2 regions of the Paenibacillus sp. IHB B 3084 genome follow, and region 2 is predicted to be linked to the other one. Evidence: riboswitches for the same ligand, from Rfam matches in the RefSeq annotation. Region 2 holds a riboswitch; the other holds the start of a gene.

Region 1 (12,248 bases), 2.6 Mb from region 2:
AATGATGCTTGCGCCGCAGCGTCCGCTGGCACTGTCTTACGACAATGGTCTTGAACCAGCCTGGAAAAGCGGACGGCTTCTGCAGCTTCTCCAGATTCTGATAAGCCTCCATGAACGCATCCTGAACGGCATCTTCCGCGAGATGAACATCCTTTAGCATGTCATAAGACACCGCATATGCCATCCCGCGAAAATGCAGCATCAGCTGCCCGAACGCTTCTGCATCCCCTTGCCGCGCCTTTTCAACCCACTGCCTCATACGTCCCTTGCCTCTTTTCTTTCGTGTTCTTAATCTTAAGTGCCGGCTCAGTGGGGGAAGGTTACAAATAATGTTGATGGAAAAATTAAATAATTGATAAAGAACGTCACTGAACACAGCAACAATATTAACAGATTCTTTCTCAAAAGAAGCATAATGCAGTTACAGACCGTTGGTTTCCAACAGAAATATATTATCCTTTATTTTTCACGAGGTTAAGTTCAATATGACTTCGACCTTGTAGCCATAGCAGTTCATCCAGTAAAAATGCTAATCCATCCTTACTACGTAAACGCTCGATCAGTTCTGTGACGACCTCCATAATCTCACGTTGCACATTCTCTGCTAATTGTAGCCCCCCACTTTCCCCATCCACATAAAGATGTGGATGATCCGGTTGTTCTACCTTTCTTACATGCCGCAGACACAATATTCCATGTTCAAGATAAAAGAAATAGCTACGCTCATATAAGACTCCCTCATATAGTTCATACATATGAGGGTCATCATCAGGTCCATATACCATGGCAACTCTTTTCAATTCAACAGATTCGCTCATAAATAAATCCCCCTACCTTATAATATTACTGATTTAATTATGTATTGTATTGATATCATGTGTATGAATGATCTGGAAAACATAACGCCCCCCTTCACTCCCTAAATCATTGTTATAAGAAATTTTTCATGGATGCTTAAATTAAGTATCGAAACCGTTCTATTTTAGAACCAAAGTACGGAGTGTTCAATAGTAACAATACTGAAGGGAAAATAAATTTTATACTAAAATTCGTATATACGTTTATGAGTAATAATATATACGACTTTTAGTATAAAGTCAACGTCTATTTTACGGATATTCGTATATTGGATATAATGGGCTGGAGGATGGTGTACATATGAGAACGATTCGGCTTAAATTGAACGAAGTTTTGACACAGCGGAGACTTACGCAAACTCAACTTTCCGAACTATCTGGTGTTCGTCAGGCGGCTATATCAGAAATGTCACGGAACATTCGTGAACAAATAAATCTAAAAACACTTATCAAAATCGCGGATGCACTTGAAATTGATGATATATCTGAACTCATAGTAATTGAAAATTCTGAAAAGGATCGCCTATAAAAGCGGTTCTATTTTTGTAAGTACTTTTCGTCTGCATTAGCTAAACTTAGGAAATGTACATGAAAAACGGAGAAGATGGAATGGTGCTGTACAAGCGAAGCGGTCGCTTTTGTCCCCGGATTTCTACCCTAACATAATCTTTATTCAAGAAATCCGGGGGCGGTGGCGATGGGAAGCACCATCCGTCTGCGGAGTGGCACTAAAGTAACTTTTAAGTTCCATTTATATATTCGATCTTTTGATTGGTTGCTTCATTGCTTTATAAGTCATGCCAGAGTAATCACTTATAATATAATGGAGAGTGATAAAATGGATTTTATAAAATCGATTTACACAAAACAAAACATAAATACCTCAGTGCTCTTTTTTGCATTTTTAGTTCTATATAGTGTTTTTTCTGAGATTGAAATTAAACCCATAGCACTCTTACTTTTTACAGTTGTATTTGCCTTTTTTAATGCCCTGAGTAAATTTGTCCAATCCACACGTAGTGATAATGATCTTAAATAAAGTTTCTTAAACACATTCAAAAAGGCCTCCTTAGCAATATAGTACGCGACTATACCGCTATAGGGGCCTTCATTTATAGTTGGATCATTTTTTTGCTTTCGTCTGTCCTTCGATTGCTTTAAAAATCACTTCGATTGCTTTGTGGCTTCGTACAAACGCTGTAAAATGGTAACCGCTTCAGCCCGTGTGACTAGCGTTTTTGGGTGAAGGTATCCATCATTGGCGGTAAGGACGCCCATATTAGTCAGGGTGTAGAATGCTTCTGCCTTTTGACTTTGGGAATCTCCATCATAGGAGTATTCTTCTTGGGTCGTGTCAATGTATAGTACCGGATAGTTGATTGAGAAATTGTCATTGTAATTCGCCTGACGAATTTTCATATCCTTGTACTGCGCAGCTGCAGAGATTACTTCCCTGATCTCAGGATGAAGAGTCTGATTCGTATAATCCGTCCGAACGGAAGCAATCATCATCACATCCCAGCGGGTCAGCGGTTTGTCGGGCTTGATATAGAATTGATAGTTTGGATATTTGCCCCCTACACTTTCAGTGAAGTCCCAAACATAATCCCCGTTGAATAATGCTGCAAAATCTTTATTCGCCCAGTGCTTACGCGCATCAACAAATTCTGAAGCTTTTCCGGACGAATGATTGATTTCTGGAAAAAGCTTGTGAAACATATTTACAAATTCCGCTTTCGTTATGGTTTTGCCCGGCTTGAAGGTCCCATCCGCATAGCCCTTGACAACGCCTTTGTCGACCATCGAACGAATAGATTCAGCAGCCCACTCATATTTTGTCCCGTTCACATCAGTAAACGTATTTGCCGCGAATGCGGATTGACTAAAAAACAGTGCCACCGCAACCAGCGGAGTGATAAGCCATTTCTTTTTCAACATCTCTTTCCACTTCCTTTAGGTAAAATTTATGTAGGACATAGTTCTCCAAACTCCATGTTATATCGGTATTTCAAAAGCAAATGATGATAATAAACAGAAAAAACAACACAAAAACGACCTCCGCAACGAGTAAAATCCCGTCACAAAGGCCGTTATCCGCAACCTAAACGCATGTTTTTAGGGAACCATCCTGACATTTAGGCTTCTATAATTCAGACCACCACTCGAAAACATTAATTAACAAGGCTCTTCGTTCGGCTTCCCTGCATCCGTAGCTGTACGGAAGCTCGAACCGCAGCCGCATGTCGCTACTGCATTCGGGTTATGAATCGTGAAGCCGCCTGACATACCGGACTCTTCAAAGTCGATTTCCAGACCGTCCAGGTAGCGGATGCTTTCCTTTTCCACTACAATCTTCATATCCTGTACGTTCATATATATATCCTGATCCGTCTCGTTGTCGTCAAAGCCCATGGCATACGAGAATCCGGTGCAACCGCCTGGCGTAACACCCAGACGCAAAAACATATTCGGCGTTTCCTGCTGCTCCAGCATATCTTTCAAGCGCTCGGCAGCGGAATCGGTGATGTTAATCATGACTCCATCCTCCTCTTTTACTTCATGTTCTCCTTCAGTATACTCCACTATTTGCAGGTGCTCAAGTCATGGAATGTCCTTCTCTTACAGGCTTAAAGACCTGTTTTTCTATTCGTTTGTATTGAACACAGGTGGTGTGAGGTTTATAATAGGTGAAGAGTGTGTAAAAGAAACTGTCGGAAATTTGTCATTTCAAAGGCGATATTTTGAGACATTCATCATTGTAGCCTGGCATTGTAACATTTTTCACATATCGCATATCCGCGCTGCCGGATTCTTACCGACGGAACGGGACATCCTGTGCGCACCTAGCGCTTGTGCCGCTGATTTGGCGGACAGTCTCGCACAGAGCAACTTGAAGGAGGAATAGGCATGTCCACATTAGTTACACCTTTTACAGACCGCAGAATGGCGGAAATTGTAGAAAAGGTACAGAACGGTATTCGTTTGAACCTTGAAGACGGTATATATTTGTATGAAACTGACGATATCCTCACACTGGGTCAGTTGGCTAACGAAGCTAATTTACGCAAGAACGGAAAAAAGGTTTATTTTATCGAAAACATGAGCCTGTACTTCACCAATGTATGCGAAGCGCGCTGCGCGTTCTGCAATTTCCGCAAGGATCAGGGGGAGGACGGCTCTTATACGTTGTCCGGGCAGGAAATGATTGATTATGTAGAGCAACACATCCATCCGGGGGTAAGAGAATTTCATATCGTCGGTGGTCATAATAATCATGTGCCTTTCCAATACTATGTAGACTCATTGAAGGCGCTAAATGAAAAGTACCCTAACGTTACACTCAAAGCTTACACCGCAGCGGAAATTGACTTTTTCACACGTATTAGCGGCTTGAGCATTAAGGAAGTGCTTCAGGAGCTGCAAAAGGCAGGTCTGCAAACGCTGACCGGCGGTGGCGCAGAAATTTTATCGGATGAGTATCGCCAAAAAATGCGTGTCACCAAAGCGAATGTAGATCGCTATCTTGAGGTTCATCGCACGGCTCACCATCTCGGCATGAAAACTCATACGACGATGTTGTACGGTTCGGTTGAATCCTACGAGGATCGTATTGAACATATGCTGCAAATTCGCGCATTGCAGGACGAAACGAACGGATTTATGGTATTTATTCCACTGTCCATGCAGCCGAAAAGCAAAAATGCCAACATCATGCGCCGCAACTCCGCTTACGAGGATCTCAAAACAATTGCGATCAGCCGCCTGATGCTGGACAATATCGATCATGTTAAAGCTTACTTCATTAATATTGGTCCACAATTGACGCAGGTTGCTCTGACCTTCGGCGCATCGGACGTCCACGGCACGATTGTGCGCGAGCAAATCAGCCATGCCGCAGGCGCACTGACCCCGGCCGGATTGACCCGTAAAGAGCTGATCTGGCTGGTCAAAGGTGCAGGACGCATCCCGGTTGAACGGGACACCTTCTATAACGAAATCGAAGTTTTCGAATAAAAGCCATATCGGATTCGGATTTCCCGCGTGCATTTTATCCCCATACCTCACACCATGCAGCATCAAGCTGCCTCGGAATTTTCTGGTCTGCCTGCCTACAGGCGGGCCGGGAAGCCGGGTTTTATAACAACAAAAAACTTGTGTCTGATCGGAAACATTGAATTTGCATGTCGCCGGGATAAGACGTAATTTGAAGGCGAACAAGGTTTCCTGATGAGGCACCAGACCATTTGCCGGGGACACGGCAGCGAAAGGACGGCGGATTTTGATGAAAAATTTCGTTATTCTGGGAGGCGGCTACGGTGGCCTTACCATTGCCAAGGAATTACTCAATAAATATATTCCCGATGATGTGCAGGTTATTCTAGTGGATCGAATGCCCTTTCAGGGATTGAAAACAGAATACTACGCACTCGCGGCGGGGACGGTATCTGATTTTGATTTACGTGTGCATTTTCCCGATGAACAACGGCTCATTCGCAAATACGGAGAAGTCACCTCGATGGATTTGGAAAATAAAATTGTACATTTTCAGGACGGCGAGCCTTTGCCCTATGAACAGCTTGTGATTGCACTGGGCTGTACGGACCGTTTTCACAATACACCGGGGGCTGAAGAACATAGCTGTACCATCCAGTCCTTTAACAATACACGTCAAACGTATCTGCGCCTGAATGAAATCAAGCCTTACGGACATGTGCATATTGTAGGTGGCGGTCTGAGCGGTGTTGAGATTGCGGCGGAATTGCGCGAAAGCCGCACGGATTTGAATATTACCATTATGGATCGGGGCGAGCGGGTGCTGTCGGCATTCCCGCAGCGTTTGTCTGCCTATGTGCATGCCTGGTTTAAGGAGCATCAAGTCGATGCGTTAAATCATGTGGGGGTTTGCCGCATTGAGCCGGGCGCTATTTACAACCATGATGAAGAAATTGTGACGGATGCGGTTGTATGGACTGCCGGGATTCAACCCGTGAAAATCGTGCAGGATTTAGCTGTGCCCAAAGATCCTCAGGGCCGCATTATGCTAAATGAATATTACCAAATTCCAGATCATCCCGAGGTGTATGTAGTTGGAGACTGCGCCAGTCTCCCCTACTCCCCAAGTGCTCAGGCGGCCGAGGTGCAAGGTGAGCAGATTGCACACATTGTACACGACCTGTGGAAAGGCCACACGCCTCACCCGCATCCTTTGAAGCTGCGTGGCACATTGGGTGCGCTTGGCAAGAAAGCCGGATTCGGCTATGGTTTTATGGGCAGCACCTCGCTGCGTGGTCGTGTACCCCGCCTGCTCAAAAGCGGCGTGCTCTGGAAATCCAAACGCCATTTTGGCTAATCTGTTGGTACAACACACAAAGAAGACCTGCTCTGGAAGCGGGTCTTCTTTGTTTTAAACATGTATGGACGGTGCATATATCATAGATAGAACGAAGCAGGCTGACGAATGATTAACAGCTTAGTCCAGATCAAGGTTATCCCACGCCTCGGCTTCCTTGATTTTGTTCATAATCACTTCGTACAGCAGCTCGGCTGAATCGGCAGATACAATCTCACCGTTGACCATCGCATACGGTTCTGCGTTACACTGACCACAATTGCTGAGACAGCCGTATTCAATGACGTCGTAATCCGGATTTTGCTCCAGTCTGGACATCATTTCATCGGTGCCAAAATGCATATTGCTGGTGCAAAATTCAATGATGGGTCTTAACATTTTTTCACCTGCTTTGGACGACGGGCATTTTAATTTGGCCCGCTTTGTAATATAATAAATAAGGTATAGGAAAGGAGTTGAATTCTAATGAGCGAAACACAAAGCGTTCAAATGTATGATGAAGTAGCAGATGTACTGGATAAGCTTCGTCCGTTCCTGCAACGCGATGGTGGCGACGTTGAGCTGGTTGATGTAGAAGACGGCATCGTTAAGCTGAAGCTGGTAGGCGCTTGCGGCAGTTGCCCAAGTTCCACAATCACGCTGAAAGCAGGGATTGAACGTGCTCTTCTCGAAGAAGTCGACGGCGTCCAAGAAGTGGTACAAGTATTCTAATGCTTGATGCATAATGATCATGAGAGTCTTGACTTCGATAACGAAGCTCAAGACTCTTTTTTGTGTGACGGGGGCTACTGGATCTTAATCCCTATATGATCGGCCGAATCGGGTCCAGCCCTCCTGACACATCCATAATGTTGCCTGTGATAAAATCCGAATCCTCATCACACAAATAAGCAATCACTCGTGCAATGTCCTCTCCACTCCCTGAACGTCCACGCGGTGTCTCTTTATCCTGCAAGCCGATGACGTCGGCAATTGACTTTTCCTTGTTCGCCCCCCGGATATCCCCGGGACAAATCATATTGACCGTGATACCAAAAGGAGCTTCCTCCACAGCCAGTGACTTCGTAAATGACACCAGCCCCACCTTAGCGGCTGCGTATACCGCGCGATGCGGCCAAGCTCGTGCTTCTCCAGCATGACCAAAGCCAAAATGAATAATACGTCCCCATTGCTGGTTCCGCATATGAGGTAATACCAGATGATCCAGCAGCATCGTACCGACCAGATTCCCCTGAATCATGGTATGAATCTCGGCTACACTGTAATCCGCAAACAAGCGACGTTCCCGAATGAACGGTCCGGCGTTATTTACCATAATATCTACGCCGCCCAGCCGATCCTGTACTTCACTGATCAGCCTTGTAATATCTTCCTGAATCGAAATATCTCCTTGCAAAGACAGACAGCGTACTCCCTTGGCTTCAATCACCTGCCTAAGCTCTTCGGCTTCCGTTTGGCTATGCACATAATTCAGAGCAATATCACAGCCTTCATCAGCCAGACGCAGAGCGGTCATTTTACCTAATCCTTTGGCACTGCCTGTTATGAGTGCGACTTTGTGTCTCAACAGTTTTCCTCCTCTTCACAGAGAACGGTCACCCCCAAGTATAAAATATTTACGCTTCGCCTACAACTCCAAGCAAAAAAGAAACCCCAAATCCTCTTGTTCAAGAGAATTCGGGGTTGGGGTTCAACGCGTTCTCGTGTCCAGCTTAAAATGCCGGGATAATCGCGCCTTGGTATTTGTCTTCGATGAATTTTTTAGTTTCCGGGGATTGCAACGCTTTGATCAGCTTCTGAATCGCTTCGGAATCTTTATTATCCGGACGCGCTACCAGAACGTTAGCATATGGAGAATCTTTATCTTCCAATGCCAGTGCATCCTTTGTAGGGTTCAGCTTCGCTTCCAGAGCGTAGTTTGTGTTGATCAGTGCAATGTCCACTTCAGGCAACTGGCGTGGCAGCATAGCCGCTTCCAGCTCCTTGAATTTCAGGTTTTTCGGGTTTTCTGTAATATCTTTTACGGTAGCTTCGATGTTGCTTGCGTCTTTCAGCTTAATCAGACCTTGTTTCTCCAACAACAACAATGCACGACCTCCATTGGTTGCATCGTTCGGGATGGCAACTGTTGCACCATCCGGAATTTCATCAAGCTTTTTATATTTTTGCGAGTAGATACCGAATGGCTCCAGATGAACCGCGCCTACAGATACCAGGTCCATTTTGCGCTCTTTGTTCATAACATCCATATATGGTACATGTTGATAGAAGTTAGCATCCAGTTGCTTGTCGAACAATTGTACGTTCGGTTGTACGTAGTCGTTAAACTGAACGACTTGAAGACGAACGCCCTCTTTTTCCAACTGAGGCTTGATCGCTTCCAAAATTTCCGCATGTGGCACAGGAGAAGCACCAACTTTCAGCTCGACTTCACGTGGTGACCCACCAGTATTTTGGGTCGCATTGTTTGTATCGGATGTCGTGCTTTTCGTGCCGCAAGCAGCCAGCACCGCAATTAATGTCAAGCTTAATACGGCCAATACCCATTTTTTCATGTGATTACCCCTCCAATAAATTGTAGTGTTCAGGATTCAGACGTCCTGATCAATAAGGATATCTATATGGTTTCCCTATTTTCGAGTATAATGCCGAACCAGACGGTCTCCCGCCATTTGCAGCAGTTGCACCAGTACGACCATCAGCACGACCGCAACGATCATTACAGCCGTTTCATAACGGTAGTATCCGTAGTTGATAGCCAGTGTACCCAGACCACCGCCCCCGATCATACCAGACATCGCTGTATAGGATACGAGCGTAACAACGGTAATCGTTAATGCGGCGAGCAGACCCGGCAGTGCCTCACGCAACAGCACCCGACGGATAATCTGCCCTGTAGAGGCACCCATGGCTTGTGCGGCCTCGATAACACCCTTGTCCACTTCGCGCAATGACGTCTCCACGAGACGGGCGAAGAATGGCGCAGCACCAATGACCAGCGGTGGAATCGTACCCAGCACTCCCGTGGAAGTCCCCACCAGCGACCGTGTAAAAGGAATCAGTGCAACAATCAAAATAATAAACGGTACGGAACGCAAAATGTTTACGATAAAGGAAAGTACAACGTATATCACCTTCATCAGATTCCATGAAGAGCGGCTTGCCAAAAACAATAAAATTCCGAGAGGCAGACCAATAATAAGGGTGAACAACGCAGATGCACCGAGCATCTGAAGTGTCTCTAATGTAGAGTTACCCAGTTCTTCCCAACTCACTTGTGAAAAATCAAGTTCACTCATTGTCCGATCACCTCCACATCAAGCCCCTGACCGGACACTTCCCGCAGCGTATGCTCAATATCCTCCTGATTTCCTTCAAAACGGACGATAAGCTGTCCATACGGTACGTTTTTAATTGTGGAGATGGTTCCCTGCAAGATCGCAAAATCAACGCCGGTACTACGAGCCGTTCGTGACAGAATCGCATCGTATGTCTTGCTGCCCAAAAATGAAATCCGTACAACATGCGCCGATTCGCCGCCTCCTGCTGCTGCAATCGCTGCTTGCAGCTCCTCGGGATGCTCAGACTCCCGCTGGATAAAGTCCTTGGTCACCTGATGCTGCGGCTTGAGGAATACTTCTGCCACCGGACCTTGCTCCACGATGTCGCCCTGATGAATGACACCAACACGATCACAGATGCTTTGAATGACATGCATTTCATGCGTAATCAGCACGATGGTCAAATTAAAGCGCTGGTTAATGTCTAAAAGCAATTTCAGGATGGACCCTGTCGTCTGCGGATCAAGCGCCGAAGTTGCCTCGTCGCACAGCAGTACATGAGGATCACTGGCAAGCGCTCGTGCAATACCTACCCGCTGCTTTTGTCCACCCGAGAGCTGTGACGGATATTTAGCGCTGTGTTCTTCCAGACCGACCAGTTCCAGCAATTCACGAACCTTCTGGTCCAACTTCTCCTTCGGCGTATTTACCAAGCGCAACGGAAAGGCAATATTGTCATATACCGTCGCCGAGGATAACAAATTAAAATGCTGAAAGATCATTCCGATTTTACGACGCTGTTTCTGTAACTGGGATTGACTTACCGTGGCGAGATTCACGCCATCTACCCATACCTCGCCCGAGGTCGGACGTTCCAATAAATTAATACAGCGGATCAGCGTACTTTTCCCCGCTCCGGAATGACCGATGACTCCAAATATTTCACCACGCTCTATGGAAAGATTCAAACCGGACAGCGCACTAACGCGTCGGCTGCCTTTGCCATAATGCTTGGTTAATTGTTTAAGCTCTATCAACGTGCTGCGACCCCCTTCACTCTTCCTTACCCTTTTAAGCGACGTTCATCTCTCAGGAATTATAAAATTCCTTCTCTATGATTATACAAAAAGAGCCCCCTTCACAGAAATGAAAAGGGCCCCACCATGCGAACCTTTTCTCATCTGTCAAAACCGTTATAAGTCTAGCGGTTTTGTAGGAATTAGCACCATAATGTTCCCTTCCGGTGTTTCACACCGGAAAAGAACGGGTTGCCGGGCTTCATCGGGCCAGTCCCTCCACCTCTCTGGATAAGAAAATATGTTAAACTCCAGCTTTAGCTGTCCGTTAAATTTAATATATAAAATCATAATTCAAGCATTTTCTGAAACTAGATTTCAGTATAGATAGTTTACATAGCTTTGTCAAAGGATATTTTCTGACATAATTATGGATGAGCTTCCCGGTTCTCCCACTGTTTCGCCGTATAACGAAAGGCAGTCGCCAGGGAACGGTTCACCATCTCCAGACCTTGCTTCAAATCCTCCAGGTGATGATCCAGATCCTCCAGTTGTATCTTGCCATACAAAGCACGATGCCGCTGCCAGAGATCATCCTGCATTTCTGTATTCATATAGTGTATCTCCGTATTGCGCCGCTTGCGCAGTCGGTTAATAGCATCGGTATATGAGTCCTTGATATCATTTAAGCTGTCTGTCATTTCAGGCTGCATTTTCAAATATCTGAATTGCCGCAGCACTGTAAAATACGAATAATGTGCCTTGTACTGACCCGTTTTCAGATCATACAGATCGTTGAGCCAGTTCCCAAGCTTATCCAGAATGGAAAATACCCGCACAAACCCGTCTTTATAAAAGAAGACATACAGCGCGTAATCCGATTTCTCATCCACGCTCATATCCTCGGCATATCCTGCTTTGACTTTCGTTCGGAAAAAGGCGGCAGCATGATGGCTCTGCTCCAGCTCATCCAGAGATGACATCAGGCCGCGTGTCAAAATATCTGCCTTGCGAAAAGCATGAGTCGGATCTCCACTGGCCTGAATTTGCCGCTCCAGCAGTTTCAGCATGTCTGACATGCTGTTCATAGCATCCAGCAGGATGCCCTTGTTCACACGTGGCGGCTCGCCTAGCAGCTTGCGTATCATGCTCACGCCTCCTTTTATGAATGTAAAATCCGGTTGTTGAATTGTCTAGGGCGTCAAGCGAAATAACTCGTCCACCGTTGGTCTACAAGCTTAACAATATCCTCGCGCGGCAGCACTTCATCCGGGTAGCCCGGCTTCATACGCGCATCCACTACAATTGGCAGCTTGTAGTTCAAATGATGCAAACGGACCTCGCTGTCTGCATACATATCCGTAGCCGGGTTAAACCGCGTAAACACCGTCCACAGGAATGATGCTTGTGAGCGAACGACTTCCTTGGCATCATCTACAATAAAGACAAACGGCCATTCCTGCTCACCTGCAGACAAACGCTCCAGTACCCGCGCTGCCAGCTCAGGCTCCTGCTCAAAGGTCGCACCGGATACGACGAGACATCCTCCGCAATACGGCTCAATTTCGCGAATACCCGGCAGGTCGCCTCCTTCATAGGCACGAGGCAGTTCACGTATAGGCTCACCTACACCCATCAGGATCGCTTTACTGCCGTGATTCAGCTTACGGCCCGTATAATCAAGTGTATCGTGAGACGTATGATTGAAAATAAATAAATCCGTCGCTGGATTAAATCTCTCCAG
Region 2 (12,248 bases):
CTTTCAATAGCTTGTGCCCCCTACCGCCCTCCATTCCCAGTAGTTATGTACATCAACCGTCTCCAGAAAATAAACTGACAAGGCTTCGATTGGATTAACTACATACAATTTTATAAAATCCTCGTTGGAAAGTTGATCATACTTAAGATAATCGTTCTTCATTTTATAGAGCAAAATGGATATATCTTGAGCATTAACATTTACAATTCGATTTAAGAATGCATTGCGCCGTTCGACATTATTCAGTATGATTTGTAAAGCATTGCGAATATCACGAGCATCTGGGCCAACGTTGAGCATCAGAGACATTAATTCCGATAGTGCTCCATTTGCGGTTTAGGGAATCTGTAATTATATTAATGCGATTTGAGGAAAAAGAATAATCTATAATTATAAACACATAAAAAACGCTTACCTACACTAATCCCTCTACACGGATTAATGATAGATAAGCGTTTTGCAGTGATTACGCTATATTAACGAAAGTATTCCTAATTTTGCATGATAAAATCATGTTCGATACTGCTGGCACCGTCAAAGGTACGAATAATATCATAGCGGGTATTGCGTTGTGCCGGAACATGACCCGTTTCGCGGATCAGCTGTAAAATGGATTCGATGTTGACTTTGTACGTTGCGCCTGCGGCGGAAACGACGTTTTCCTCAATCATTGTACTACCGAAGTCATCGCAACCGTAGTATAGTGATTTTTTGCCGATTTCTGGTCCCATCGTTACCCAGGAAGACTGAATATGCTTGATGTTATCCAGTACAAGGCGGCTGATTGCAACAGTCTTCAAATATTCCTCCGGCGTCTGGCGTTCCTTTTTCAGGTTTGTGTTATCCGGTTGGAAGGTCCATGGAATAAAGGCCAGGAAGCCTTCGGAATCATATTTATTTTCAATGCATTCGTCCTGGGCATCACGAACACGCAGTAAATGCAGCGCACGCTCCTCCATCAACTCGCCAAAGCCGATAACCATCGTGGCCGTCGTGTTCATACCCACCTTGTGAGCGGTCTGCATCACGTCCATCCAGTCCCGCCAAGAGCCTTTGAGACGGCTGATTTTGCGGCGTGTGCGGTCATCCAAAATTTCTCCGCCCCCACCTGGCAGGGAATCCAATCCGGCTTCATGAATGGCTCGAATCGTATCTTCCATGGACAAGCCGGATTTTTCCTTCATCTTATGAATTTCAGCCGGCGAGAAGGAATGCATCGTAATATCGGAAAAACGCTCCTTGATCGCTTTCAGCAAATCCGTATAATAACTGAACGGCAGATTCGGATTTACACCGCCTTGCATCAAAATTTCAGTGCCTCCTACTTCCTGCGTTTCCTTGATCTTCTGGAAAATTACTTCATCGGGCAGGACATAACCTTCATCTGAACCCGGTCTACGGTAAAAAGCGCAAAAACGGCAATATACGTCGCACACGTTCGTATAGTTAATATTTCGTCCGATAACGAAAGTTTTAATCGGATCAGGATGCATACGGTTCATCACTTTATTCGCCGCGTGGCCGATTTTTTCTACCTCGTCTGACTCGAACAAAGCAACGGTGTCCTCTAAATTCAGGCGTTCGCCGCGCAGAGCTTTATCTAAAATATGGTCGATTACACTCATGGTGTATCCTCCTTCGCTTTCACAGGGGGACGAAATGAAAGACAGGACTTATGAACGAGAATGATTTCACAAACCTGCGTTCGAACCCTGTCGTATTATATGTGTTCATGACTGGCTTTGTATTTGTCTGTGCTATATAGCATAGTAAAACCTAATGATAATACTAACATATCTTTAGGTAAGGAACCATACTTATTCCCGTTTCTTTCTGCTTCATACCCAGGCGATGATGCGACGAACAAGCTATAATTCTATGGTACATTGTCCCATGGAAAGGGAAAAAGGGGTTGTGCAGCACGTTCATATTTCCTCCGTCATGTCGCACTTACACAAAGCAGCAAGCTTCCCACTACACAGAAGCTTGCTGCTTTTTAGATTTTATGTTCATTATGCCGTGTTTTTGTTTTAGCGAAGAGCCTCGTTCAGATCATTGATCAGATCGTCAATATCCTCCAGACCTACGGAGAAACGTAGCAGACCATCCGTGATTCCCCGCTCCAGACGTACGCTATGTGGCATTGCCGCATGTGACATCATCGCCGGATACGACAAGATACTTTCCACAGCTCCCAGACTTACCGCCACAATCGGAATTTGTATGCGATTAAGAACCTCTTTTGCACGCTCACCGGAGCCTACATCAAACGAGATAACCGCACCGTATCCACTGGATTGGCTCTCATGTACGGCACGCCCCGGATGATTTTCCAGGCCCGGATAGTATACCGCCTCAATGTCACTTCGCTCGTTCAGCCAGTTGGCCAGCTTCGCCGCACTCTTCTCACTGTGAGCCATACGTGCTTTCAGTGTCTTCATCCCGCGCATAAGCAACCACGACTCCTGTGGGGCCAACACGGTTCCGAGTCCATTTTGAAGCTGCTTGATTTGTCTGCCCAACGACTCCGTACGTGCCACCGCAAGTCCTGCGAGTACATCGCTGTGCCCGCCGAGAAATTTGGTTGCACTGTGCAACACGATATCGACACCTTGCTCAATCGGACGTTGATAATAAGGTGTCATGAATGTGTTATCCAGCAGCGTCAGAAGCCCTTTCTCCTGGGCCCAAGCCGTTATCCCTGCCACATCGGTAATTTTGAGGGTTGGGTTGGAAGGTGTCTCCATATATACAGCCTTCGTATTTTCCTGCAACGCTTCTTTCACAAGGTTGATGTCCGTCATATCGACGAAGGTGGTTTCGATATTCATCCGTTTTAAAATAGAAGTCAGCAGGCGGTAGGTCCCTCCATATACATCTTCCGAAACAATGACATGGTCCCCAGCGGACAACAGCATAAACGTACTGGATATAGCCGCCATACCCGATGCAAAGGCAAAACCTCTCGCTCCACCTTCCAGTAAGGCGATGTAGTCCTCCAAAGCTTGCCGTGTCGGATTGCCAGAACGGCTGTAGTCATGCAGCGGAGGATTGAAAATATCATGATGGTGAAAGGTGGACGCCTGATAAATCGGTACACTCGACGCACCCGTAACACTATCAATTTCAGAGCCAAAATGTAGCAGCTTGGTAGCGAACTTCCGTTCTTTTTCCGTTTCCCGCCCGATTTTCCGCACGTCCTCAATCATTGCTATTCCCCTCCTTCGATTTCTTGACGTGCCGCTTCCAACGCTGAACGCAAATCTTCAATTAAATCATCCGTATGTTCAATACCGACGGAGAAACGCAGCAAACGATCATCCACCCCGACCGCATCCCGAATCTCAGCCGGTATATCGGCATGTGTCTGTACAGCAGGATAAGTCATTAATGATTCCACACCGCCCAAACTTTCGGCAAAAGCAATGAGCTTAATGTTTCGAAGCAAGGGCTCCACATAACGGGCATCTTTTACTTTAAACGAGAAAATACCTGTGTTGCCGCTGGATTGTTTGTTTTGAATCTCACGCCCTGGGTGACCCTCAAGCCCTGGATAAAACACCTCAGCCACCGCTGGATGCGTCAGCAGATAATTGGCCAGCACTGTCGCATTATGCTCATGCCGATCCATACGCAGCGCCAATGTTTTCATGCCCTTCATCAACTGATAGCTATCGCTCGGAGAAAGTACAGCCCCAATGGAATTATGCAGGAAGGAAATTTCGGCTGACAGCTCTTTACCCTTGGTTATGATCAAGCCTGCCAGCACATCATTGTGTCCGCCCAGATACTTGGTTGCGCTATGTACCACAATATCGGCACCCAGCTCCAAAGGGCGCTGGAAATACGGTGTTAACAGCGTATTATCTACAATAGTAAGCAACTGACGTTGTGACGCCCATTCGGCTACAGCCCGAATATCCGTAATCATCATTAATGGATTCGTAGGCGTTTCAATGAATACCGCTTTGGTATTCGGTCGACATGACTGCTCGATGGCTTCAAGATCATTCGTATCCACATAGCTCGCCGTCACGCCGAATCTGGATAAAATACGTTCCAGCAGACGATACGTGCCTCCATACAGATCCAGCGATACAATCAGATGATCTCCTTGTCCAAACAGGGCAAATACCGTTTGCAGCGCCGCCATACCTGAACTGCATGCAAAGCCTGCATCACCGGATTCCAGTGCAGCGGACGCCTCTTCCAGTACTTTACGTGTCGGATTGATCGTCCGAATGTAATCAAATCCTGTGCTTTGACCCAAACGGGGATGGCGAAACGCCGTAGATTGATAAATCGGAAAATTCACTGCTCCGGTTACCGGTTCTTCGATTGAACCAATCTGTGCTAACCTGCTTTCGATTTTCCACTGTTTCTCACTCATATGAATCCTCCTGTTCACTTCCATAATAGGTGCTGTAACATATGCTGCAAAATTGGATTATCATATCTATACTGCTGCGCTGCTGCAAGGTGGTACTGCGTAGATATAAACGTTAAGCCCCATTTTAAATCTGGGGCCCGATATCGAAAGGGGTTTCTTGGTATACATAGTAGTTGAGCCAATTTGAAAATAATAAATTGGCATGCGCACGCCAGGTTGAGGGCGGTGTACGCTCAGGGTCATTGTTGGGAAAATAATTTTTTGGTACTTCAATATCCATCCCTTTGGCGACATCACGATCATATTCCCATTTCAGGGAAAGTGGATCGTATTCGGAATGCCCAGTCACAAAGATTTGTTTGCCATCACGCGTAGCTACCAGATACACTCCGGCTTCCTCGGATTCGGATAAAAGCTCCAGTTCGGCAATATGCTCAATATCTTCGCGCCGAACCTCTGTATGCCGGGAATGAGGTGCATAAAACAATTCATCAAAACCGCGTAGCAATTTCACTTTAGGTTTAATAACGCTATGCGGAAAAACGCCAAAGCATTTGTAATCAAGTCCGTATTTGGGAACGCCGAAATGATGAAACAGACCCGCCTGTGAGGCCCAACAGATATGCATGGTCGAAGTTACATTCGTTTTCGTCCATTCAAAAATTTGCCGGATTTCCTCCCAGTAGTTCACATCTTCAAACTCAAGCTGTTCAACGGGGCTCCCGTAATCACCATGCCGTCAAAACGGCTGTTTCTGATCTCCTCAAACGTTTTATAAAACATGTTCAAATATTCCTGCGATGTATTTTTAGATACATGCGACTTCATGTGTACCAGCGTAACGTCCACTTGAAGCGGGGTATTGCCGACCAGACGCAACAGCTGAGTTTCCGTTGTTTCTTTGGTAGGCATCAAATTCAAAATGGCGATGCGCAACGGACGAATATCCTGATGATAGGCCAGGCTTTCATCCATTACAAAAATATTTTCGCCCTCCAGCACTTCCTTGGCAGGTAGTGTATCCGGAATTTTAATCGGCATGTAAACTCACTCCTTGTTCGGTGAAGTTTTTGCGAAAATCGTCATGTTGAGATGCCGGGCATATAATAAAAAGACCTTCCTCGGTTACGAGAAAGGTCATATTTGTATCCATATGCGCCTCTCTCATCTGTCAGGGCATCGCTCTTTGTAAAAAGCGCGCGTCCTGCAAGAATTAGCACCGTGCGATTAAAATCGCCGGTTGCCGGGTATCATCGGGCTAGTCCCTCCACCTGCTCTTGATAAGATTTCGCTATATTCATTTTGGGTTCATAAAAAGTTCTTGTTGTTCACTTTAATGCATCCGCTGGGCTTCGTCAAGATGAGACTTGTAAGTTTGTGCCCTGCATTCACACTTCGTCTTATATTTCCATATGTTAAATCATACATTACCCTATCGTCGAAGCTCTTGTCACTACTGTTGATTTAGCCCATGATTTTGCGCTTGAAAGGCTGTAGGCCGAGCGTTATACTATACAAGTGCTATAGGCCGAAAATATAAAGCAGTCGTGCAGATTTAGAGTGCTTTCTGCGATACTGTGGCAACCTAAAAAAGAACATTTGTGAGGTGAATCCGGAATGGAAGGCGACCCGAGTCCGAATAGGCGGCGATCCCTGAACAACAGCATAGGAATGACTTCAGCTTGCCGAAAGACGGGACGCCAGGCTCTGCATGCTCCAAAAGCCTCTGGCTTTTGATGGGGATGCCGCTTACCCGATCCGGCTAACTGGCTAACTGAGTCCATTCCTTATGCTTGAGGTACACGTATTTTCCGTTACGACGGAGCATAAGGAGTGACATATATGAAAATCCGTTTGGTAAACAACGGGGTTTTTACCCCTGTCGAAGAAATTGAAATGGCGCTTACTCCGCCAGCAGAAGGTTTTTATTGGATTGATGCCGATGTTGATGATCTGGCAGTGCTCCAGCCTCTATTCTCCATGCATGATCTCGCAGTAGAGGACTGTTTGAGCGAAGAAGAGCAACGCCCGAAGATTGAAATTTACGAGAGCCATTATTTTATCGTTGTAAACAGCATTCGTTTTGATGATGAAGAAATATTTTTACGTGCTTTGAACATTTTTCTCGGCCGCCATTTCATCATTACGGTGACTAAGCAGAAAATCAATGAGCTACGCACCCTCAAGCCTATGTTATGGGAGCAGGAGGTCAGCCAGCCTGACCGTTTTATGTATCTGTTGGTCGACTTGATCGTTGACAACTATTTTCTGGTTGGTGACCGGATTGAGGTTCGCATTGAGAAGCTGGAAGAAGACATTCTGATGCATACAAAAAAATCGCATTTGAATGAAATTATCGGCTTACGCAGTGAGATTCTGTGGCTGAAAAAAGTGCTTGGTCCGCAAAAAGAAGTCATCAATACGTTGAACAAACGGGATTTACGGCTGATCGACGATCAATTGCAAAAATATTTTAGCGATATTTATGAAAATGCCGTGAAAATTTCGGAGACTTTCGAAACTTACCGCGATCTAATGGGTAACCTTCGAGAAGCTTATCAATCCAGTATCGCTAACCGTGCGAATGAAATCATGCGCGTGTTTACAGCGATTACAACCGTGTTTATGCCGTTGACGGTGATTACCGGAATTTATGGTATGAACTTTGATAATATGCCTGAGCTTCATACGCGTTATGGTTATTTTATCGTCATTGGTATTATGGTGGCGCTGGGGGTTAGCATGTTCTGTATTTTCCGCAAGAAGGATTGGGTTTGAAAAGAAAAGGTTGAAGCAGTAGCCGTATCCTCACAGGATATAGCTACTGCTTTTTTTGTGTGATTATTTTATATTTGCGCGATGTTATCCCGCATGTCGATCTGATGCCACCTGATGGCGAAAACGGATACGAATCAGACGCAGCCGCTCATAAACTTGATCCAGCCCCGTTTCCGCAGCCTGTTCCTCACCATATACCCGCAGCATGACGGGCTTGAGCAGCGTATCCCCCAGTTCTTCATACGCAGACCAGATCGCCGTCTGCTCTTCCTCAGATACGTTCACCAGTTCCTGACGGATCAGCTTTTCCATATCGATTCCATCTCGATCCAAATGCTCCACTGCTTCAATCATTTCTCTACGATGTAACCCCGCCTTCAGTCCAATATGCTCCAACGTAAGACCGTCTGAAATACCTTCAATAATGGTTTTTGTCAGACTGAATTTATTCAGTTCCTGCTTATATTGGTTCTCTTTTTGCTTGTACAGCCATGATAAGAAAACTTCCTCATCCAGCGTCTCTGTTACCCAATTTAGCGGAAATGGGGTAGTCCGGTCATTTTGTGTCGTAATAGCCAGCAGCTCTTGACCATATTGAGATATTTTACCTTGCCCCACCCCTGGTAGCTCCAGCAACTCTTCCTCGGTATGGGGAAGATAGACGCTAATCAACCGAAGCAGACGATTGGTAGCGATAAAATAGGGTGCTTTTCGCTCGGCAGCCGCCTTTTGTCGTCTCCACATCGTCAATTGCTCATACACATCATCACGCGGAAACAAATCACTATAACAATACAGCTTTTGTAATGTTTGCCCACGTCCTGCTGCCCCTTCCTGCTCATGAAAAACACCATGGATTAAGGGTCTGTAGCCCTCTGCCATCTTAAGCGCCAGCTCGTGACGGTACACATGCAGCAACTCCTGCCACAAGCTGCCCTCATACCACAGATCATCTGTGCTTTCATCCAAGCTGTGTTGTGTGCTCCACCCTGCACTCCATACCCCATCATGTTGTCCAATCCATACCTGGGCAAATTGCTCATGACCCTGTTCATTCCGTTTGGACAAGCGATTTAAAAATAAAATTTCCATGCTTTTTTCCTCCATGCTTATAATTGGGTTACAGTCCGGTACAACGCCAAACGCAAAAAAGCACCTATCTCGCGTATTTGCAAGAAAGGTGCTTCCCTTTTTGAGCCGTACTATGCTGTTGCCTATATGATAACCGTACCTCGGATTGTCGTCAACCCGTAATTCTTATTTGTTCAGCTTTTCCTTTGCCAAGGCAAGAGCGCCGCACAATCCGGCATTGTCTCCCAAGCCTGGGGCCACAATATACTGATCAATTTCTGTAGTCAGACTCGGATGCTGTACGTATCCGTTTAACAGTTTTTGAAGCTCGGCGCGAACGAGTGGGAACAGTTGCTCCTGCTTCATCACTCCGCCGCCCATAATAATTTTTTGCGGTGAAAGAATCAATACATAGCTCATCAAAGCCTGTGCCAAATAATAAGCTTCCATCTCCCATGCCGGGTGATCCACAGAAAGCTCATGGCCTTTGACCTTCCATCTTTTTTCAAGTGCAGGACCCGCAGCCAGCCCTTCCAGACAATCTCCGTGATAAGGACATGTCCCTTCATAGGTATCTTCCGGATGACGACGCACCAGGATATGGCCCATTTCAGGATGGGACAATCCATGAATCAGCTTTCCACCAACCAGAGCACCCGCTCCGATACCTGTACCTATCGTAATATAGAGACAGCTATCCAGTCCCTTAGCCGCCCCCCAGATGGATTCGCCCAATGCTGCACCGTTCACATCTGTGTCAAATCCCATAGGTACGTCAAAATGCTCTTTCAGCTTGCCGATCAGGTTATAATTGCCCCAATGCGGCTTTGGCGTTGTTGTAATATAGCCATATGTATCACTGCCTTCGATAGGATCAATCGGCCCGAACGACCCTACGCCCAGCGCTTCAATGCCCTTCCCTTCAAAAAATGCAACGACATTCGCCATCGTTTCTGCTGGCGTGGCTGTCGGAAAGCTCGCGCGTTCCAGCACCTCTCCCTGTTCGTTGCCAATTCCACATACAAATTTGGTACCGCCTGCCTCAATTGCTCCCAATACTGTCATAGCTGCTGTTGTCCCCTCTCAGTCATGATCCGGTTCTCTCTATCCTATATTCACCTGAAACGTGTCCAAGGTCAATCCCCTGATCCCAATTGTATATAATCCTTCACAACAATATATATCTCCCTTGACATAACTGTGTATAAAAAAGGACACTAACGCACCAAGCGCCAGCATCCTCATATGTGTAATACGAGCTCCGAGTTGTACCTGTGAAGCCAAACTGGCTTCGTTATGATCCAGTTGCCACACCCATTAACGTACACAAGCTTTTCATTTCAAGCTCCTCAAACTTATCTACAATTTGCACATGATCCAGCGTCAACAGACAACTGTCCAGTGCGCATGCTACAGGTACACCACAGTGAATTTCTGCCAGCTTACGTGACAAATGCAGCATATCCAGATCACTCTCGATCTTTTTGCGCACTGCTGGCGTCAATTGATCCAGATTCTCCAGAATACCTTCAATGGAGTCATATTCCTGTACCAGCTTGAGTGCCGTCTTTTCACCAATGCCTCGTACTCCCGGGTAATTGTCGCTTGCATCCCCCATCAGGCCCTTGAGGTCCACAACTTGGCGGGGTTTGAGCCCTTTTTCAGACAGTAACGTTTCCGGGGTGTACACCATATAATTGCCGTGACCTTTTTTCATAATAATAACCCGTGTCCGCTCATCCACCAATTGGAGTAAATCATGATCTCCGGAGAGAATCATTACATCCATGTCCTCATTCTGCGTATAGTGGCGTGCCAGCGTACCGATGCAATCATCCGCTTCAAAGCCTGCGGCTCCAATATTAGGAATGCCGAGGCTATCCGTCACATCACGGATCAATGTAAATTGAGGAATCAAATCATCTGGCGCGTCAGCGCGATTCCCCTTGTACGCAGCAAAATGCTCCCCGCGGAACGTCGTTCCTCCCATATCCCAGCAGCATACGACATGCGTCGGATTATAGGTTTGTACCGCATCCCAAAAATATCGAATAAAACCATATATGGCGTTCGTTGGCACTCCGGCCTTTGTACGCCTTATATAACCGTTTGCAGCAGTTGCATAATAAGCGCGAAATAACAGAGCCATGCCGTCAACCAGCATTATGGATTGTTCATTACGTTGTGTCACAGATTGTATTGCTCCCATTCATCATATTATTTAACCCCAACAGTATAACACATCGCGGAGCCAAATTGGACGTTATTGAGCGCTCCATGCTTCCTCAAATGTTTCCTCTTTGAAGCCTACCGTTACTTTGTTCCCGTCTGTTACAATCGGGCGCTTGATCAATCTTCCATTCGAGGATAAAAGCGAGATTTGCTCTTCACGGCTCATGTCTGCCAGCTTGTCCTTCAGCTTTAGCTCCTTATATACCTCACCGCTCGTATTGAAAAACTTTTTCAGCTCCAGTCCACTTTTGCTGATTAAATCAGCTAATTCCTCCGGGCCGGGCGGTTGTTCAAAAATAGGAATCAATTCCGTTTCATGTCCCTTGCTTTGCAGCCATTTCACTGCATTGCGACAAGTGCTGCATTTGGAGTACTGGTATACTTTCAACTGGCTCATCTTTATGTTAACCCTCCATTTCGATTTCTTAACAGCTCCTGCAACTGGGCCATATCGTCCGGCAATGGGGCGCAAAACGTCAACTGCTCTTTGGTCACAGGATGCACCAAGGACAGCTCTGAGGCATGCAGTGCCTGTCGGGGCATCTGGGCATCCAGCAGATCATAACGCTCACGTTGCGCAGCGTCAGCAGGCGTATTTCGGTACATTTTATCTCCGATCAACGGACATCCGATAGAAGTCATGTGTACCCGGATTTGGTGTGTACGTCCGGATTCCAGCTTGATCCCGATGCGGCTCCCCTCATTCCAGGCTTCCTCCAGCTTATAGAGTGTAAGGGCCGGATAACCATCAGGGGTCACCATGCGCAAATGCGGATCATCCGGATTACGGTCAATCGGCCCATCCACCCTTCCTTCCTGTGGATCAGGGCAACCGTGCACCAGGGCCGTGTAGCGCTTATCCACCGTCCCCGAAATCATTTGCTCGGAAATATGCTGGTGTACATATGGATTTTTAGCCACCACAAGGACACCCGTCGTCTCCTGATCGAGACGATGAACGGGACGGAATCTGAACAGCTCACCTTTGGCCTGCCAATAATGCACAACCCCGTTAGCCAGTGTTCCCGTGTAATGACCGTGAGTCGGATGGACAATCATACCCGCCGCCTTGTTGACAACCAATAAATGCTCATCTTCAAATAAAATGTCAAAAGGAATCGGTTCAGGCAAAATATCATCGGAACGCTCGCGTTCCATACGAATTTCCACCCGATCCCCGGACTGTACCTTTACGCTGATATACACTCGTGTTCCGTTCAGCATAATGCCTTGTTCCGTCAGCTTAAGTTTGGATATCAGCTTGCGTGAAACATTCATACGTTTTTGCAAAATGGTCTTCAACAGCATTCCCTCCTCCTCAGGAGGGATCGTATACACGATAGGTTCATAATACAAGCTCATCACAAATTCCCGGTTGCCTCCTTATTTGCGGAACACTTTTTTGCTGCGCACATATTCGACATCCGGTACCCCTTGACGTACATTCGCGGTGCGGGCCACGACGAAGAAATAATCGGACAGACGGTTCAAATACCGACGTACCGCAGGATTGATTTCCGTATGCTTACCCAGTGTGACAGCACGACGTTCCGCACGGCGGCAAACCGTACGGCAAACATGAAGTGCTGAGGACAACGTACTCCCCCCCGGAATAATAAAACGCTCCACCTTCGGATTTTCCTCCTGACATGCGTCAATCCAGCCTTCAAGCCGCTCTGCCAGCTCATCCTTCACCTTGTATTTACTTTCGTTAATTTTGACAAACGCCAAATCCGAGCCGCAATCGAACAATTCCTGCTGTACTTCCTCCAATTGA

The links. A riboswitch is a leader RNA that binds a small molecule or an ion and turns the genes downstream of it on or off. The one in region 2 is predicted to bind S-adenosylmethionine.
Region 1: it holds a riboswitch for S-adenosylmethionine, as region 2 does, so the genes downstream of both, ASL14_RS17725 (methionine ABC transporter ATP-binding protein) here and metA (homoserine O-acetyltransferase MetA) in region 2, are expected to answer to the same signal.

Annotation. Positions count from the first base shown of each region.
Region 1 covers NZ_CP013203.1:3,787,134-3,799,381, reverse strand. Annotated here, with positions in the region: gene ASL14_RS17790 (sigma-70 family RNA polymerase sigma factor) at 1-259, opposite strand, end outside; gene ASL14_RS17785 (hypothetical protein) at 453-818, opposite strand; gene ASL14_RS17780 (helix-turn-helix domain-containing protein) at 1,159-1,386, shown strand; gene ASL14_RS17775 (hypothetical protein) at 1,555-1,896, shown strand; gene ASL14_RS17770 (S-layer homology domain-containing protein) at 2,022-2,795, opposite strand; gene ASL14_RS17765 (HesB/IscA family protein) at 3,033-3,392, opposite strand; gene mqnE (aminofutalosine synthase MqnE) at 3,765-4,871, shown strand; gene ASL14_RS17755 (NAD(P)/FAD-dependent oxidoreductase) at 5,140-6,207, shown strand; gene ASL14_RS17750 (YuzB family protein) at 6,328-6,585, opposite strand; gene ASL14_RS17745 (NifU family protein) at 6,673-6,918, shown strand; gene ASL14_RS17740 (SDR family oxidoreductase) at 7,010-7,774, opposite strand; gene ASL14_RS17735 (MetQ/NlpA family ABC transporter substrate-binding protein) at 7,920-8,762, opposite strand; gene ASL14_RS17730 (methionine ABC transporter permease) at 8,838-9,506, opposite strand; gene ASL14_RS17725 (methionine ABC transporter ATP-binding protein) at 9,503-10,525, opposite strand; SAM riboswitch class I at 10,663-10,802, opposite strand; gene ASL14_RS17720 (Cthe_2314 family HEPN domain-containing protein) at 10,933-11,652, opposite strand; partial or broken gene ASL14_RS17715 (UbiD family decarboxylase) at 11,706-12,248, opposite strand, start outside.
Region 2 covers NZ_CP013203.1:863,061-875,308, forward strand. Annotated here, with positions in the region: gene ASL14_RS04020 (hypothetical protein) at 4-309, opposite strand; gene mqnC (cyclic dehypoxanthinyl futalosine synthase) at 492-1,625, opposite strand; gene ASL14_RS04030 (trans-sulfuration enzyme family protein) at 2,031-3,209, opposite strand; gene ASL14_RS04035 (PLP-dependent transferase) at 3,212-4,390, opposite strand; partial or broken gene metA (homoserine O-acetyltransferase MetA) at 4,515-5,431, opposite strand; SAM riboswitch class I at 5,552-5,677, opposite strand; gene corA (magnesium/cobalt transporter CorA) at 6,233-7,168, shown strand; gene ASL14_RS04050 (HRDC domain-containing protein) at 7,253-8,260, opposite strand; gene ASL14_RS04055 (ROK family protein) at 8,426-9,304, opposite strand; gene ASL14_RS04060 (5'-3' exonuclease) at 9,534-10,430, opposite strand; gene ASL14_RS04065 (arsenate reductase family protein) at 10,503-10,868, opposite strand; gene ASL14_RS04070 (RluA family pseudouridine synthase) at 10,871-11,833, opposite strand; gene ASL14_RS04075 (cob(I)yrinic acid a,c-diamide adenosyltransferase) at 11,855-12,248, opposite strand, start outside.